DNA from 3 places in the Agromyces zhanjiangensis genome. Region 2 is predicted to be linked to each of the others. Evidence: predicted binding sites of a transcription regulator. Region 2 holds the regulator's gene; each other region holds the start of a gene.
What was found. Region 2 encodes HrcA, which represses chaperone genes, less so after heat shock. Its sites were predicted from a motif close to TTNGCACTCGNNNNNNNCGAGTGCNAA; they were not measured.

Region 1 (5,759 bases), on a different contig from region 2:
TGTCGAAGGCGATCGCGGCGTGCACCGACCTCGGCGTCCCCCGCCTGCTGCTCGGCGGCGGCGTCGTCGCGAACCGGAGGCTGCGCGAGGTCGCCGAGGCCAGGGCGGATGCTGCGGGCATCGCGCTGCGCATCCCGCCGCTCTCGCTCTGCACCGACAACGGCGCGATGATCGCCGCGCTCGGCGCCCGTCTCATCATGGCCGGCCATCAGCCGTCGACGCTGGCGTTCGGCGCCGACTCGACGCTGCCCGTGACCGAGATCCAGAGCTGATCCCGCGAGCGATCACCATGGGCACTTCTGCCCACGCGTGACGGCGGCGGCGCGCGCTATGGTGAGCGAAGACCCCCGCGATCGCGGGTGAGACGACCCGCCCGCGCGAGCGTTGACAGCATTCGGACGCGCTGCCAGCATGGCCGGGTCCGCGCTTGCACGAGAGGAAACCGCATCATGACCGACTCCAACACGCCCGATCCGAACGCCTCGAACGTCCCGCCGCCGCCCCCCGCCCCGCCGGCGCAGCCGGCGCCGTCCTACGGTGCGAGCCCGTCGTACGCCGCTCCGGCCGCGCAGAAGACCAACGTCCTCGCGATCGTCTCGCTGGTGTCGTCGTTCTTCATCTCGCTCGTCGGCATCATCACGGGCCACATCGCGCTGAGCCAGATCAAGAAGACGGGCGAGCAGGGCCGCGGCCTCGCGATCGCCGGCCTCATCATCGGCTATGTCGGCCTGGTGCTCGGCATCATCTTCGCGATCGTCTGGTTCGCGATCATCGGCGCCGCGATCAGCAGCGGTTCCGTCACCACCTACTGATCCACCCGCAGCACGGAAGGGGCTCGGCATGAGCGATCCCACCAACCCGGAGACGCCGAAGGAGCCGGCGCCCCCGACTCCGTCGGAGCCGACCGTCCCGGTGGAGCCTGCCGAGCCCGCCGTGCCTGCGGAGCCGGACGAGCCGGCGGTGCCGGCGGAGCCCCAGCCCGAACCGCCGAGCGCGCCCGAGCCGCCGAGCGCGCCCGAGGTGCCCGGTGAGCCCGTCCCGCCCGCGCCCCCGGTCCCGCCCGCGCCCCCGGCTCCACCTGCGCCTCCCGCCGCTCCCGCCGCTCCCGCCCCGGCCGCAACTCCGTACGGAGCACCGCCGGCGCCGGCGCCGACCGTCGGGGGACCGTTCGACACGGCGGCGCCGAGCAGTGTCGGCAGTGCGGGCCCGGTGCCGCCGACCGGTGGATACGGCGGATACGGGGCGGCCGGGTATGCTCCCGCGCCGGCGAAGCCGACGCCCGTGCTCAGCCTGATCTCCCTCATCGCCGGCGTCATCGGCGTCATCGGCTCGCCCGTCGTCTTCATCCCGCTCGTCGGGGGCGTGCTGCAGCTCTTCGTCCCGGCGGCGGCGATCGTCCTCGGCTTCCTCGGCCGCAGCAAGGAGCCCGCTGCGAAGGGCATGTGGCTCACGGGCCTCATCCTCGGCTTCGTGGGCGTCGGCATCGCACTCCTGTCGTTCCTGCTCTGGGGGATGCTGTTCTCGATCGGCAGCGGCTACGGCTACTGAGGCGACCACATGACCGACGAGCGACCCTCGGCCCCGGTGGGACCGGGAACCGACCGCGTGCCGGAGCCGGGAACGCCGGAGACCAGTCCCGCAGACCGGCCGACGCCGGCGGATCCCGTGCGCCGGCCCGCGGCCGACGCGCCGCCGGCCGCTCCCGCCCGCGAGTTCGACGTCCCGTACGACACAGGGGCACTCCACGGGCTCCCGACGGGCCAGCTGCTCGCCGTCGGTCGTCCCCTTCCCGAGCCGCACGAGGCGGAGTATGAGGAGGAGGAGGAGCAGCGACGCGTCTACAGCCAGGTCGGTGCCGTGATCGGCTCGATCGGCGCCGTCGCCTCGCTCTTCGTCGGGTGGATGTTCCCCCTCTCCGTCGCGGCGATCGTCTTCGGCGTGCTCGGGCTCCGTCGCGAGGAGCACGGGCGGATCCTCGCCTTCATCGGGATCGGGACCGGCGTCGCCGGCCTCGTGTTCTCCGGCGTCTGGCTGGGGTACTACGCGATCGTGTTCGGCGCGCTCTCGACCGCCTGAGGCCGTCGCCGGGCGTTCAGATCCGCTCGACGAGGATCGCGACGTGGCGGCCCTCCTCCCGGGTGAGCACGACGGTCGCCGAGACATCGCCCTTCAGCTTCAGCCGGGTCCGGAGGGCGGCGGGGTCGACGTCGACACCGCGCTTCTTGATCTCGAGCGTGCCGACGCCGCGTTCCTGCAGCGCGCGCCGGAGGCTGCGCTCGTCCGCCGGAAGGCGCTCGATGACGCGGAATCCCCTCGCGAACGGAGTGTCGACCTCACGGTCGCCGGTCAGGTAGGCGATGCCGTCGCTCAGCATCCACGAGCCGAGCGATCGGGCGAGATCGCCGATGAGGCGCGCCCGGATGACGGCGCCGTCGGGCTCGTACAGGTAGTCGCCGAGCGGGCCCACGGGGGCGTCCTCGGCGTCGGCCGGCGCGACGAGCTCCTGCGCGCCGTCGCCGCGGATCACGAGCGCCGCACGGCCGACGCCGGCCCGCGCGAGCGCGCCGGTCCAGACGACGAGCTCGACGACATCCCCGTCGACCGACACCCACTGCGCTTCGGCGCCATCGGGGACGACGTCGCGATCGGTGCCAGGCCCGAGCTTCACGCCGATCGGCATCCGCTCGGCGAGGCCGAAGACGAAGTCGAGCGAGGGGGAGTAGTCGGCGGCGTCGGCGAGCCGCGTCGTGGTGCCGCCCGTGGTCGTGCGACGTGCGGGATCGAGCCACGCGGCGTCGATGCCGCCGAGGGCGACGTCCTCGGCACGGGCGTGGAGCACGCGCACCTTGGGGAACGGCGTCAGGTTGAACGCCGCGACGGCGGCGGTCACCTCGTCGGCCTCGGCGGCGGTCACCTCGAGGTCGACCGCGGCCAGCGCGAGCGCGTCGCCGCCGATGCCGCAGCCGAGATCGGCCACGTGTCGGAGCCCGGCGCGCGCGAACCGGCCGGCGTGCAGCGCCGCGACCCGCAACCGGGTCGCCTGCTCGAGTCCGGGTTCGGTGAAGAGCATGCGGTCGGCGAACTCGCCGAACTTCGGCCGCGCCTTCGCGCGCAGCCGAGACTGGCTCAGCACGGCCGCGACCAGGCCCGGATCGTGCCCCTGCTTGCGCAGGTCGGCGACGGTCTTCACGACGTCGGCCTTCGACGAGTACGGCGGCAGGGAGTCGAGCAGCGAGAGTCCCTCGGCAGAGAGCAGCCTCACCAGCTCGTCGCGTTCCACGCCGACACGCTAGCACCGCGGCATCCGCTGGCACTCACGTTGCACGAGTGCCAGAACCGCCATAGACTCGGTTTAGCACTCTCACTCAGAGGCTGCTAACCCCAGTCTTCGTCAAGAAAGAGGTCAACCGTGTCGGTTTCCATCAAGCCGCTCGAGGATCGCATCGTCATCAAGCAGGTCGAGGCCGAGCAGACCACCGCCTCCGGCCTGGTCATCCCCGACACCGCCAAGGAGAAGCCCCAGGAGGGCGAGGTCGTGGCGGTCGGCCCGGGCCGCATCGACGACAACGGCAACCGTGTTCCGCTCGACGTGGCCGTCGGCGACAAGGTGATCTACTCCAAGTACGGCGGTACCGAGGTCAAGTTCGGCGGCGAGGACTTCCTCGTGCTGTCGGCCCGCGACGTGCTCGCGGTCGTCGTCCGCTAGTCGACACCGACATCGACGCGGCCCGGATGCCACTGGCATCCGGGCCGCGTCGTCGTCTGCGGGCCGCGCGGAGCGGGCGCGCCCGGCGGCGCGGCGGGATGTCGACGGAGGTCGGCAGCCGGCACGCCCCGAGCTGCGCGACGGCGCGCGTAGGCTGACACGGTGTCATCCGCTCCGTCCACCGACGCGCCGGCGCGCGTCCGGCCAGAGGGCGTGAGTCGCCCCGGCCTCGCCTTCGCCGTCTCCGCCTATGCGCTCTGGGGATTCCTCCCCGTCTACTTCATCGCGCTCGCCCCGAGCGGGCCGGTCGAGATCGTGGCGATGCGCATCCTGCTCTCGCTCGTCTTCTGCGCCGTCCTGATCGCCGTGACGAGGACCTGGCGCGCGTTCCGGGCGCTCCTGCGGGATCGACGCGTCGTGCTCATCATGGGCGTCGCCGGCGTGCTCATCTTCGCGAACTGGCTCACCTACGTCTTCGCGGCCGTCACCGGGCAGGTCGTCGAGGCCGCACTCGGGTACTTCATCAACCCGATCGTGACCGTGTTCCTCGGCGTCATCGTGCTCCGCGAGCGACTGAACGCCGTGCAGTGGACCGCCGTCGGGATCTCGATCGTCGCCGTGGTCGTCCTCGCCGTCGGCTACGGGCAGATGCCGTGGATCGCGCTCGTCCTGGCGTTCAGCTTCGGCTTCTACGGGCTCATCAAGAAGCGGGTCGGACACCGCGTCGACGCCGTCTCCGGACTCACGCTCGAGACGGCATGGCTCGCACCCGTCGCGGTGGTCCTGCTCGTCGTGGTGGCGTCGACGTCCGGGCTCACGATCGGTTCCCATGGCGGATGGCACGCCGCGCTGCTGCTCTCCGCCGGCGCCGTGACCGCGATCCCGCTCCTGCTGTTCGCCGCCGCGTCGCGTCGCCTCCCGTTGATCTACATGGGGTTCATCCAGTACTTCGCCCCGTTCATTCAGTTCATCGTTGGCGTCGTGGTCCTCGGGGAGCCCATGCCGCCGGAGCGCTGGGCGGGGTTCGGCCTCGTCTGGCTCGCGCTCGTCGTGCTCACCTTCGACCTCGTGCGCGGCGCCCGCGCCGCTCGGCGGGCCGCCAACCTCGAGCCCGTCTGAGCGGCGCCGGGGCCCCCGTACTGGGGCTGGAGGGCGGGCCGCCGAAGGGGTGTCTCGGTGGCGGATTTCGTGGCGGAATCGCCGGATTCATGCGGAGATTCGCGAATCCGTGACACTCAGATAACGATTCCGTGTGCGTTACCGGGTTGTGATCGAGGCAATCTTGTTTCCGCTCAGGGCGGGCAATACGGTCGATACATCGGCGTCGCCAGACGCTGTTTCTGTACCGATCCTTCAGTCCCAAGGAGCATCATGAGCGTATTCGCGAGGGCCACCGGCTCGCGCTCGGCTCGCGCGGCTTGGACGGGCATCGCCATTGCTGGCGTTTCCGCCCTCCTCCTCACCGCGTGCAGCACGGGCGGCACCACCCCGGAAGAGTCCGAGGAGCCGGCCGACACCGGCGACGCCCTGCCCATCGAGGCTGGTGAGCGCGACCTCACCCTGAAGGTCGGCACCATCCTGCCGCAGTCCGGCACCCTCGCCTTCCTCGGACCGCCCGAGGAGGCCGGCGTCGCACTCGCCGCCGAGGAGATCAACGAGGCCGACGCCGGCCTCCAGGTCGAGGTCGTCTACCGCGACTCGGGCGACACCACGACCGACATCGCGACCGTCTCGGTCACCGACCTCCTCTCGCAGGACGTCTCGGCGATCATCGGTGCCGCGTCGTCGGGCGTGTCGTTCACGGTCATCGACCAGATCACGTCGGCCGGTGTCGTCCACTTCTCGCCGGCCAACACGTCGCCCGACTTCACGGACTACGACGACAACGGCCTCTACTTCCGCACCGCGCCGTCCGACCTGCTCCAGGGCGAGGTCCTCGGCAACCTGATCGCGGAGGACGGCGCCTCGACGCTCGGCCTGCTGGTCCTGAACGACCCGTACGGCACCGGTCTCGCGGCCGCGACGACGGAGGCCTTCGAGGCCGCCGGCGGCG
Region 2 (5,759 bases):
GACGAGCCGAACCGGATCGGCTTCGCGTACGGCACGACCGGCGACGCCTCGGAGAACGGTGAGGAGTCCTTCATCCTCGAGCACCGCGACGACGACTCGGTGTGGCTCACGATCCGGTCGGCGTTCGAGCCGAACGGCGGCCTGCGGCGAGTGTTCGGACCGCTCGTGCGCCGGCGGCGACGGGAGCTCACGAAGCGGGAGCTCCGGGCGCTGCACCCGGCGTTCCCCGTCTGATGGCGGGACCGCTTCCCATCGCCGATCCGGCGCCCGCCGACGGCCTGCTCCCGGCGAGCGCGACGACGGATGCCGCGACCCGCGCGTTCGGCGTGTACCTGCACGTGCCGTTCTGCCGGGTGCGGTGCGGCTACTGCGACTTCAACACGTACACGTCAGGCGAGTTGCGCGGTGCGCGGCAGGAGGACTTCGCCGACCGGGCCGCGGCCGAGGTCCGGTTCGCGCGCGACGTGCTCGAGGCATCCGGCGCCCCTGATCGCCCGGCGTCGACGGTGTTCTTCGGCGGCGGCACGCCGACCCTGTTGCCGGCCGCCGACCTCGTCCGGATGCTCGGCGCGGTGCGCGACGCGTTCGGCATCGCGGAGGGCGCCGAGGTCACCACCGAGGCGAATCCCGACTCGGTCGACGCCGACGACCTGCGGCGACTCGCCGACGGCGGGTTCACGCGCGTCTCGTTCGGGATGCAGTCGGCCGTGCCGCACGTGCTCGCGGCGCTCGACCGGACGCACGACCCGGCACGGGTCCCACTCGTCGTCGGGTGGGCGCGCGAGGCGGGCCTCGACGTGAGCCTCGACCTGATCTACGGCACGCCGGGGGAGTCGCTCGCCGATTGGCGCGCGAGCCTGGAGGCCGTGCTCGCCGAATGCCCCGACCACGTGAGCGCCTACGCGCTCATCGTCGAGGACGGCACGAAGCTCGCCGGGAGGATCCGCCGCGGGGAGCTCGCCGCGGTCGACGACGACCTCGCGGCCGACATGTACGAGCTGGCCGACGACCTCCTGGCTGAGGCGGGCTACGACTGGTACGAGGTCTCGAACTGGGCGACGGATGCCGCGCACCGGTCGCGACACAACCTCGGGTACTGGCGGGGCGACGACTGGTGGGGCGTGGGGCCCGGCGCGCACAGCCACGTGGGCGGCGTGCGGTGGTGGAACGCGAAGCACCCCGCGGCCTACGCCGAGCGACTGGCCGCGGGCGTCTCGCCCGCGGTCGGCCGCGAGACGCTCGACCAGGCGACCCGCGAGACCGAGCGCGTGCTCCTCGCGACGCGCATCCGCGAGGGCGTTGAGGTCTCGAGCCTTCACGCCGGTGGTCGGCACGCCGTCGCCGGCCTCATCGCGGACGGGCTCGTGGACGCACGAACCGCCCTCGCCGGGAGGCTCACGCTGACCCGACGAGGGCGGTTGCTGGCGGACGCCGTCGTGCGGCGCCTGCTCGAGGACTAGCTGACGAACTTGATGGCGACGGGGTACACGTAGTACTCGCCGTTGTTCGCCTTGATGGCGGCGATGATGCCGAACACGATCGCGGCGACCCAGGCCGCGATCAGCAGGAAGATGCCGATGATCACGAACGTCAGGATCGAGCCCACCACGTAGGCGATGAGCAGCGTGATCTGGAAGTTCAGCGCCGTCGCGGTGTGCTCGCGGATGAACGGGCCCTTGTCCTTCAGGACGAGGTAGCCGATCAGGGCGGGCAGGAAGCCGAACAGGATGCCGCCGATGTGGATCAGCGTGGCCCAGAGCTTCTCGTCGGCCGGGCTGAGCGGCTGGCTCTGCTGGTAGGGCCCGCCACCGGGCGGGGGCGGCGGGGTCGGACCACCGGGCGGCGGCGGCGGCGGGCCGCCGGCGGGCGGCGTGGGAGGCGTGGGAGGTGGTGCGTCGGACATGATGCGTGCTCCTCTGTGATCGCGCCCGGACAGGGGACGTCCACTCATGCTGGCACAGCACGACGCGCCGGTCGAGGGAGGCTCGACCGGCGCGTCGGAGGCTCGTCCGCGACCTACTTGATGAGGCGGATGGCGAAGGGGTAGCGGTAGTGGTTGCCGTCCTTCGCGGTCATGAAGGCGATGATCGAGAAGATCACGCCGAGGATCCACGGGATGTAAGTGAGGAAGCCGAAGAGCGCCCCGAACCCGAACGTGACCACGGTGATGATCGTGGTCAGCACCCAGAGCGCGACAGTGGCGAGCACCAGCGTGATCTGGAAGTTCAGCGCCTCCTTGCCCTCGGTGTTCGTGAACGAGCCACGGTCCTTGAAGACGAGCCAGATGATGAGCGACGGCAGGATGCCGAGGATGCCGCCGAGGTGCGCGAAGGAGCCCCACTGGACGTCCTGCTCGTGCGAGAGCGGGGCGGCGGGAGTCGGCTGCGGGGCCGCGTTCGGATCCTGCGGCGGGAGGTTGGAGTCGGTCATGTCGGGAGCCTTTCGATGTGGGGAACCGCACCGCCCGCGGGCGGGAACGGCGTCGCGGGGTGCGGGACGATGCACACGCTATCGGCGCGGCGGACCGACCGGCAACGGTGTGCGCCCTGAATCTCGCGATATGATTAGCAGTCACGTGGGCGGAGTGCCAAGCACGCGTCGTCCGGGTCCGATCGGTCGAGGGAAGCGAGGGTCATGGTCTCCGAACGCAGTCTCGCGGTCCTGCGCGCGATCGTGCAGGACTACGTCGAGTCGCGCGAGCCGGTCGGCTCGAAGTCGATCGTCGAACGCCACCAGTTCGGTGTCTCCGCCGCGACCATCCGCAACGACATGGCCCTCCTCGAGGAGGAGGAGCTCATCGCGGCGCCGCACACCTCGTCCGGGCGCATCCCCACCGACAAGGGCTACCGGGTGTTCGTCGACCAGCTCGCCGACATCCGCCCGCTCTCGGCGACGCAGCGGCACGCCATCGAGACCTTCCTCGGCGAGTCGAACGACCTCGACGAACTGCTCGGTCGCACGGTGCGCCTCGTCTCGCAGTTGACCCGCCAGCTCGCCGTCGTCCAGTACCCCAGCTTCGCGCGTGCCCGAGTGCGGCACGTCGAGCTCGTCTCGCTCGCCCCGACGCGCGTGCTGTGCATCCTCATCTCCGACAGCGGCCAGGTCGAGCAGCGCCTCGCCGAGCTCGACCAGCCGGCCGACGAGGCGACGCTCGCGCGCCTGCGCGACCGCCTCAACGAGGTGGCCGCCGGCCTGACGATGGCGGATGCCGCGACCGCCCTCTCGGCCGAGACCGAGCACGCCGACCGCGCCCACGCCGAGGTGCTGCACACGCTCGCGGCGACGCTCGCCGACCAGGCCAAGATCACCCGGTCCGACCGGCTCGTGGTCGCCGGCGCGGCGAACCTCGTGCGCACCGAGCAGGACTTCGCCGGGAACATCCTCGGCGTCATGGAGGCCATCGAGGAGCAGGTCGTCATCCTCCGGCTCTTCGGCGAGATGGCCGCCGACGACGGCATCGCCGTGCGCATCGGCCGTGAGAACGCCGCCTTCGGGCTCGGCGACACCTCTGTGGTGTCGACCGCCTTCGCGGTCCCGGGGCGCGACGTGTCGCGGCTCGGCATCGTCGGCCCCACTCGCATGGACTACTCCCAGAGCATGGCCGCCGTCCGCGCGGTCGCCCGCTACCTCTCCCGCACGCTCGGCGAGAGCTGAACCGCACGGGGCCGCCACGCGGCATCCGTCACCGGCAATCGAAAGGAACCCGCCTCACGTGGCCGACCACTACGAGGTCCTCGGCGTCGCACGCGACGCCTCCCCGGACGAGATCAAGAAGGCGTACCGCCGGCTCGCACGCGAGCTCCACCCCGACGTGAACCCGGGCGCCGAGGCGTCCGAGCGGTTCAAGGAGGTCACGCACGCGTACGACGTGCTCTCCGACCCGAAGCAGCGCCAGCAATACGACCTGGGCGGCCAGGGCGGGTTCGGCGGCGGGGGTGCGGGCTTCGGCGGCTTCGGCGACATCTTCGAGACGTTCTTCGGCGCCGGGCAGGCCAGCCGCGGGCCGCGATCGCGCCGCGAGCGCGGCCAGGACGCGCTGATCCGCCTCGAGGTCGGGCTCGACGACGTGATCTTCGGCACGCATCGCGACATCGAGGTCGATACGGCCGTCGTGTGCGAGACCTGCCACGGCTCGTGCTGCAAGCCCGGCACCTCGCCCGTCACGTGCGACATCTGCGGCGGCAGCGGGCACATCCAGCGCGCGGTGCGCTCCCTCCTCGGCAACGTGATGACCTCGAGCCCCTGCGGCTCATGCCGCGGCTACGGCACGATCATCGCGACGCCGTGCGTCACGTGCCAGGGCCAGGGTCGCGTGCGGGCGCGCCGGACCGTGCCCGTCGACGTCCCCGCCGGTGTCGACACCGGTGTGCGACTCCAGATGCCGGGCTCCGGCGAGGCCGGCCCCGCCGGCGGCCCGAACGGCGACCTCTACCTCGAGATCAAGGTGAAGAACCACGAGGTGTTCAGCCGCAACGGCGACGACCTGCTCTGCACGCTCGAGGTGCAGATGACCGACGCCGTGCTCGGCACGTCCACGAAGGTCGCCGCGCTCGACGGCGACGTCGACCTCGAGCTGAAGCCCGGCGTGCAGTCGGGCGAGATCCTCACCGTGAAGGACCGCGGCATCACGCACCTGCGCGGCAGCGGCCGCGGCGACCTCCGGGTCGCCGTGCACGTCGTCACCCCGACCAAGCTCAACCACAAGGAGCGCGAGCTCGTCGAGCAGCTGGCCAAGCAGCGCAAGGCGCAGCCGCCGCAGCTCGGGCACTTCCAGCAGGGGCTCTTCGCGCGCCTGCGCGACCGGTTCCTGGGCTGACGGCGGGGCGGATGCCGCGATGAGCCACCTCTACCTCGACGAGACGCTCGACCTCGGCCCGGTGCGGCCGGGGGACCCGGTCGAGCTCGACGGCGACGAGGCACGGCACGCGGTGACCGTGTCACGGCTGCGCGTCGGCGAGCGGGTCTCGATCGGCGACGGCCGCGGGCGGGTCGTGCACGGCCCGGTGACGGCGGCCGAGCCCCGCCGCCTCGAGATCGAGGTCGAATCGGTCGACGACGAACCCGAGCCGTCGCCGCGGCTCACGCTCGTCCAGGCGCTCGCGAAGGGCGATCGCGACGAGCTCGCCGTGCAGGCGGCCACCGAGCTCGGGGTCGACCGCATCGTGCCGTGGTCCGCGACCCGGTCGGTCTCCCGGTGGGAGGGTGCGAAGGCGGAGAAGGGCCGCGCCCGCTGGGCGAGCATCGTGCGCGAGGCCGTGAAGCAGTCGCTCCGCGCCCGCATCCCCGCGGTCGAGCCGGTCGCGTCGACGCGCGAACTGCCATCGCGGCTCGAGGGCGATCGGATGCTGCTCCTCGTGCCCGGCGCGGAGACGCCGCTCAGCGGCATCCGCCCCGACGGCCGCGACCTCGCGCTCGTCGTCGGCCCGGAGGGCGGCATGGACCCGGCCGAGATCGAGCGGCTCCGGGAGGCCGGCGCCGAGCCGGTCCGCCTCGGAGAGTCGGTGCTCCGCACCTCGACCGCCGGGCCCGCGGCGATCGCCGTGCTCTCGGTCGCGCTCGGGCGGTGGTGACGCATCCGTCGCTACGATGGAGGGATGAGCGGAACGGCTGAACCCACGGTCTTCGAGCGCATCGCGGCCGGTGAGATCCCGGCGAAGATGGTCGCAGAGACCGATCGCGTCATCGCGTTCCACGACATCGCGCCGCAGGCGCCCGTGCACGTGATCGTGACGCCGCGCATCGGCCGGCACCGCGACGTC
Region 3 (5,759 bases), on a different contig from region 2:
CCACGGTGCTCGTGAACGGCAAGCAGTACGTCGGTTCCCTCGAGGACCCGGCCGAGTTCCAGGCGTTCGTGCTCCAGGCCACCGGCGAGAGCTACTCGGAGTCCGAGGCGACGCCCACGCCGACGCCCACTCCCGAGGCGGGCTGAGCGCAGACCCCCGTTCGTCCGACGACGGCTCGGCCGACCGGCCGGGCCGTCGTCATGCGCGCGTGCCACGCGTGCCTCGATAGGATGTCAGGGTCCCTGCCGGCTTGGCGCAATTGGTAGCGCACCGCTCTTGTAAAGCGGTGGTTACGGGTTCGAGTCCCGTAGCCGGCTCGATGTCGAGTTCCTCCGCTCCTCCGGACCCGACTCCGGTCGCGCCGCCTCCCGGCGTACCGGGTGGTCCGGCCAACGCCCATCATCACGCCCACGCGGAGTCGTCCCGGATTCCGATGTGGGCCGCCATCGCGCTCACGATCGTGTCGGGCGGCTTCGTCGCGCTCCAGTCGCGGGTCAACGGCGAGCTCGCGAGGGAGCTCGACGACTTCTCGGTCGCCGCGGCGATCTCGTTCGGGTCGGGCCTCGCGATCCTCGCGCTGCTCGCCGCGCTGTGGCCGGAGGGCCGCCGCGGCCTCCGGCGGCTGCGCGACGCGGTGCGAGCCGGGCGGCTGGCGTGGTGGATGCTGCTCGGCGGGGTCGCCGGCGCGTGGTTCGTGGCGACCCAGGGGCTCGCGGTCGGCGTGCTCGGCGTGGCGTTGTTCACGGTGGCCATCGTCGCCGGGCAGACCCTCGGCGGGGTGGTCTTCGACGCGATCGGCCTGGGACCCGGCGGACGCCGCCCGCTCAGCCCGACCCGCATCGCCGGGGCCGTGCTCGCCCTGGTGGCGATCGGCTGGGCGGTGTCGGCCCAGGTCGCCGGGACCGTGCCCCTCTGGCTCATGCTGCTGCCGTTCTCGGCCGGAATCGGCGCGTCCTGGCAGCAGGCGATGAACGGTCGCGTGCGCACGGGATCGGCGAGTGCACTCGCGGCGACGCTCACGAACTTCCTCGTCGGCACCTCGGTGCTCGTCGTCGTGATGCTGGTGCACGCGGCATCCGTCGGCTGGCCGACCGCATTCCCGACGTCGCCGTGGCTCTACGCGGGCGGTGCGATCGGCTGCGTCTTCATCGCGGCGCAGGCCGTGCTGGTCCGGCGGGTGGGCGTGCTCGTGCTGGCCCTCGGCCTGGTCGCCGGCCAGCTCGCTGCCGCCCTCGCGCTCGACCTGCTGCTGCCGACCTCGGCGCGGCCGGTGGGCTTCGCGACCGTCGGCGGGACCGTGCTCGCGCTCGTCGCCGTCGCGCTCGCGAGCATCCGCTGGCGCCCGGCGCGGCATCTCGCGGCGGAGGGCGCCGGGACGGCGACGGCCGGGGGAGCCGGCGGGGTCACGTCAGGGCGGTGAACCGGTCCGCGGCGCGCGTCCCGAGGCGGCGCTGGGGTCGGTCGGCGGCGCTGCGGCCGCCCACGTAGAGCCAGCCGAGCAGGTGCTCGTCGTCGGCGAGGCCGTGCATCCGCGAGACGGCCGGATCCCGCGTGAAGGGCCCCGTGCGCCACATGACGCCCCAGCCGGCATCGTCGAGCAGCAGCGCGAGCAGGTGCCCGACGCCGGCGGCCGACGCGTCCTGCTCCCAGGCGGGCACCTTCGGGTGCCGCCGCACGACGGCGACGAGTGCGAGCAGCAGGGGAGCGCGGAGCGGCTTGGCCGCGAGCTTGTCGGCCGCCGTGCCGTCGAACCCTGACGCCTCGACGAGCGCCTGCCCGAGGCGCGCACGGGCATCGCCGCGCAGCGCGATCACCCGCCACGGCCCGAGGGCGGCGTGGTCGGGCACGGTCGACGCGGCCTCGAGGAGCTCGACGAGCTCGGCGTCGGTCGGCGCGCCGTCCGTGACCTCCGGCCACGACCGACGCGCGAGGACGGCGTCTCGGGCGGCGCCCACGCTCAGGACTCGGGGGTGAACTCGAGCGCGATCGAGTTCATGCAGTAGCGGTCGCCCGTCGGCGTGCCGAAGCCGTCGGGGAAGACGTGACCGAGGTGCGAACCGCAGTTCGCGCAGCGCACCTCGGTGCGCAGCATCCCGAGCGAGGTGTCCTCGATGAGCTCGACGGCCTCGGGTCGCACCGACTCGTAGAAGCTCGGCCAGCCGCAGCCGGAGTCGAACTTCGTGCCGGACTTGAAGAGCTCGCTGGCGCACGCGGCGCACGCGTAGATCCCCGCGCGCTCCTCGTCGAGGAGCTCGCCCGTCCACGGGCGCTCGGTCGCGGCCTCGCGGAGCACCGCGTACTGCTCGTCGCCGAGTTCTGCGCGCCACTCGTCGTCGGACTTGTTCACCTGGTACGCCATGCGGTCTCCTCCGGGTCGGTCGGCCGTCTTCCATCGTCGCAGCTTTGCGGGACGTCGGATGCAACGTGTCCCGGTGCGACGGTGTTCCCGTCGATGCGCGGGCGTCTGGAACCCGCACCGTCGGCGCGCTCCGATGGCCGTGTTCGGGCCGCGCCGTCGCATGGGGCGGGCTCCCGGCATCCGCTCCCTAGGATGTGGTCGACGGCGGACTCCGGTGAGTGAGGTGCGATGGACGCAGACGGGCTCGACGACGCGCAACGCGCGATCCTCGCCTTCGAATCCCGACCGTGGCGCGACCCCGCCCGGAAGGCCGACGCCATCCGCGACGAGCTCGGGCTCTCCGCGGCCCGGTACTATCGGCTCCTCGGCGCGCTCGTCGATTCGCCGGCCGCCCTGCGGTTCGACCCGATGCTCATCGGTCGCCTGCAGCGGCAGCGCGAGGCACGTGCGCACTCGCGTGCGCGCCGTGCCATCCCGACCGCCCGGCCGCTCGCCTGAGCGCCCCGACCGACTGGACCACAGGTGCAGAAGTTCCCCCGCGACCGGTTCGATTCGATCCCGCACGGCATGGACCGGGTCGGCGCGCACCGCGCGCCCGCCCGACGCGGGCGGCGCTGGGTGACCCTCGCGTGGGCGGCGCTCGCGACCGTCGTGCTCGCCGGCGCCGGCATCGCCGCCGTCGCCGCCTACAACCAGCGACTCGACTTCGACGACACGGCGCTGCCGACGGCGCCGGCCTCGGCCGTCCCGACCGCGGAGCCCACCCTCGCCCCCGACGTGACGGTCGCGGTGCTGAACGGCACCTCGACCACCGGTCTGGCCGCGCAGGCGGGCGAGGCGCTCACCGCTGCGGGCGTCCCCGTCGGCATCACCGCGAACGCCGATCGCAACGACATCGAGCAGACGGTCGTGTACTACGCCTCCGCCGACCTCGAGGGCGCCGCCCGAGGCGTCGCGCAGCAGCTGCCGGAGTCCGAGGTGCGGCTCTCCGAGGAGTTCGGCGAGGAGGGCATGCAGCTCGTGGTCGTCCTCGGAGCGGACTACGCCGACGCCGTCGCGGAGTGACGGGACGGTGAATCGTTGCCATTCTGCGACCATTCGCGGCGTCGGAGACCTTGTGCGCGGCCGTCGCGACGTGAGTATCTAGAAACGGCCGCTCGAACACCCGTGTGAGCACCCGGCGCCGGTCCCCGTCGTCGACGTCGGCACGACGACGGCCCGGTACAGCCGACGGCACGTGCTGACTTCGATACACGGCAACATGGGAGCAACGCATGGCGAACGGAACCGTGAAGTGGTTCAACGCTGAAAAGGGATACGGATTCATCACCGTCGACGGTGGGGGACAGGACGTCTTCGTCCACTACTCCGCCATCGACATGGCCGGCTACAAGGTCCTCGAAGAGGGCCAGCAGGTGATCTTCGAGGTGGGCTCCGGCTCGAAGGGCCCGCAGGCCGAGGCGGTCCGTCCCGCCTGAGTTCGATTCTTCGGAAGCGCCGCCGGATGCCCCCGGCGGCGCTTCCGCATGTCCGCTCGCCCCGGTCGGGCGCCGCCTCGCTTGCACTCGACGCATGCGAGTGCCAGAATCGGTTTAGCACTCAGTCGATTCGAGTGCTAACCCCACGGTTCTTAGACGTCCGGGAAGGGACGAGAGACACACATGGCAAAGATCATTGCTTTCGATGAGGAGGCCCGTCGCGGCCTCGAGCGTGGCCTCAACACGCTCGCCGACGCGGTCAAGGTGACCCTCGGCCCGCGCGGCCGCAACGTCGTGCTCGAGAAGAAGTGGGGCGCCCCCACCATCACGAACGACGGCGTGTCGATCGCCAAGGAGATCGAGCTCGACGACCCGTACGAGAAGATCGGCGCGGAGCTCGTCAAGGAGGTCGCGAAGAAGACCGACGACGTCGCCGGCGACGGCACCACGACCTCGGTCGTGCTCGCCCAGGCGCTCGTGCGCGAGGGCCTCCGCAACGTGGCCGCAGGCGCCGACCCCATCTCGCTCAAGCGCGGCATCGAGAAGGCCGTCTCGGCCGTCTCCGAGGAGCTCCTCGCCACCGCCAAGGAGGTCGAGACCAAGGACGAGATCGCCGCGACCGCGTCCATCTCGGCGGCCGACCCGCAGATCGGCGAGATCATCGCCGAGGCGATCGACAAGGTCGGCAAGGAGGGCGTCGTCACCGTCGAGGAGTCGAACACCTTCGGCACCGAGCTCGAGCTGACCGAGGGCATGCGCTTCGACAAGGGCTACCTGTCGGCGTACTTCGTCACCGACCCTGAGCGCCAGGAGGCGGTCTTCGAGGACCCGTACATCCTCATCGCCAACCAGAAGATCTCGAACATCAAGGACCTGCTCCCGATCGTCGACAAGGTGATCCAGTCGGGCAAGCAGCTCCTGATCATCGCCGAGGACGTCGACGGTGAGGCCCTGGCCACGCTCGTCGTCAACAAGATCCGCGGCATCTTCAAGTCGGTCGCCGTCAAGGCGCCGGGCTTCGGCGACCGCCGCAAGGCGCAGCTCCAGGACATCGCGATCCTCACCGGCGGCCAGGTCATCTCCGAGGAGGTCGGCCTCAAGCTCGAGAACGCCACGCTCGACCTGCTCGGCCAGGCCCGCAAGGTCGTCATCACCAAGGACGAGACGACCATCGTCGAGGGTGCCGGCGACCCCGACCAGATCGCGGGCCGCGTCGCCCAGATCCGTTCGGAGATCGACAACACCGACTCGGACTACGACCGCGAGAAGCTCCAGGAGCGCCTCGCCAAGCTCGCGGGCGGCGTCGCCGTCATCAAGGCGGGCGCGGCCACCGAGGTCGAGCTCAAGGAGCGCAAGCACCGCATCGAGGACGCCGTCCGCAACGCGAAGGCCGCCGTCGAGGAGGGCATCGTCGCCGGTGGTGGCGTGGCCCTCATCCAGGCCGGCAAGGCCGCGTTCGGCAAGCTCGAGCTCGCGGGCGACGAGGCGACCGGTGCGAACATCGTCAAGGTCGCCATCGAGGCGCCGCTCAAGCAGATCGCCCTCAATGCCGGCCTCGAGCCGGGCGTCGTCGCGAACAAGGTCTCGGAGCTCCCCGCGGGCCACGGCCTGAACGCCGCGACCGGCGAGTACGGCGACCTGCTCGCGCAGGGCATCATCGACCCCGCCAAGGTGACCCGCTCGGCGCTGCAGAACGCCGCGTCGATCGCCGGCCTCTTCCTCACGACCGAGGCCGTCGTCGCCGACAAGCCGGAGAAGGCTGCGCCGGTCCCCGCCGACCCGACGGGCGGCATGGACTTCTAGTCCCGAGCGGGCCCCCGGGTCCGCATGGCCGCGAGCGCCGCATCCAACGCGCGAAGGGCGCCTCCTCCGGGAGGCGCCCTTCGTCGTGCCGGCCGGGGTCGTTCGGGCCCGACCGCCGC

Region 1: the regulator HrcA is predicted to act here: its motif matches at 3,308-3,334, upstream of groES (co-chaperone GroES).
Region 3: the regulator HrcA is predicted to act here: its motif matches at 3,952-3,978, upstream of groL (chaperonin GroEL).

Annotation. Positions count from the first base shown of each region.
Region 1 is NZ_JBEPKB010000008.1:33,338-39,096, reverse strand. It holds gene tsaD (tRNA (adenosine(37)-N6)-threonylcarbamoyltransferase complex transferase subunit TsaD) at 1-272, shown strand, start outside; gene ABME02_RS14460 (DUF4190 domain-containing protein) at 450-812, shown strand; gene ABME02_RS14455 (hypothetical protein) at 841-1,548, shown strand; gene ABME02_RS14450 (hypothetical protein) at 1,558-2,076, shown strand; gene ABME02_RS14445 (class I SAM-dependent methyltransferase) at 2,093-3,280, opposite strand; gene groES (co-chaperone GroES) at 3,410-3,706, shown strand; gene rarD (EamA family transporter RarD) at 3,869-4,825, shown strand; gene ABME02_RS14430 (ABC transporter substrate-binding protein) at 5,078-5,759, shown strand, end outside.
Region 2 is NZ_JBEPKB010000002.1:130,584-136,342, forward strand. It holds gene ABME02_RS03790 (DUF1990 domain-containing protein) at 1-234, shown strand, start outside; gene hemW (radical SAM family heme chaperone HemW) at 234-1,460, shown strand; gene ABME02_RS03800 (DUF4870 domain-containing protein) at 1,457-1,903, opposite strand; gene ABME02_RS03805 (DUF4870 domain-containing protein) at 2,017-2,430, opposite strand; gene hrcA (heat-inducible transcriptional repressor HrcA) at 2,635-3,654, shown strand; gene dnaJ (molecular chaperone DnaJ) at 3,713-4,816, shown strand; gene ABME02_RS03820 (16S rRNA (uracil(1498)-N(3))-methyltransferase) at 4,836-5,570, shown strand; gene ABME02_RS03825 (HIT domain-containing protein) at 5,595-5,759, shown strand, end outside.
Region 3 is NZ_JBEPKB010000010.1:54,620-60,378, reverse strand. It holds gene ABME02_RS16375 (DsbA family protein) at 1-146, shown strand, start outside; tRNA gene ABME02_RS16370 (tRNA-Thr) at 245-317, shown strand; gene ABME02_RS16365 (DMT family transporter) at 434-1,420, shown strand; gene ABME02_RS16360 (nitroreductase family protein) at 1,404-1,955, opposite strand; gene msrB (peptide-methionine (R)-S-oxide reductase MsrB) at 1,958-2,359, opposite strand; gene ABME02_RS16350 (DUF3263 domain-containing protein) at 2,588-2,857, shown strand; gene ABME02_RS16345 (LytR C-terminal domain-containing protein) at 2,882-3,424, shown strand; gene ABME02_RS16340 (cold-shock protein) at 3,634-3,837, shown strand; gene groL (chaperonin GroEL) at 4,021-5,640, shown strand.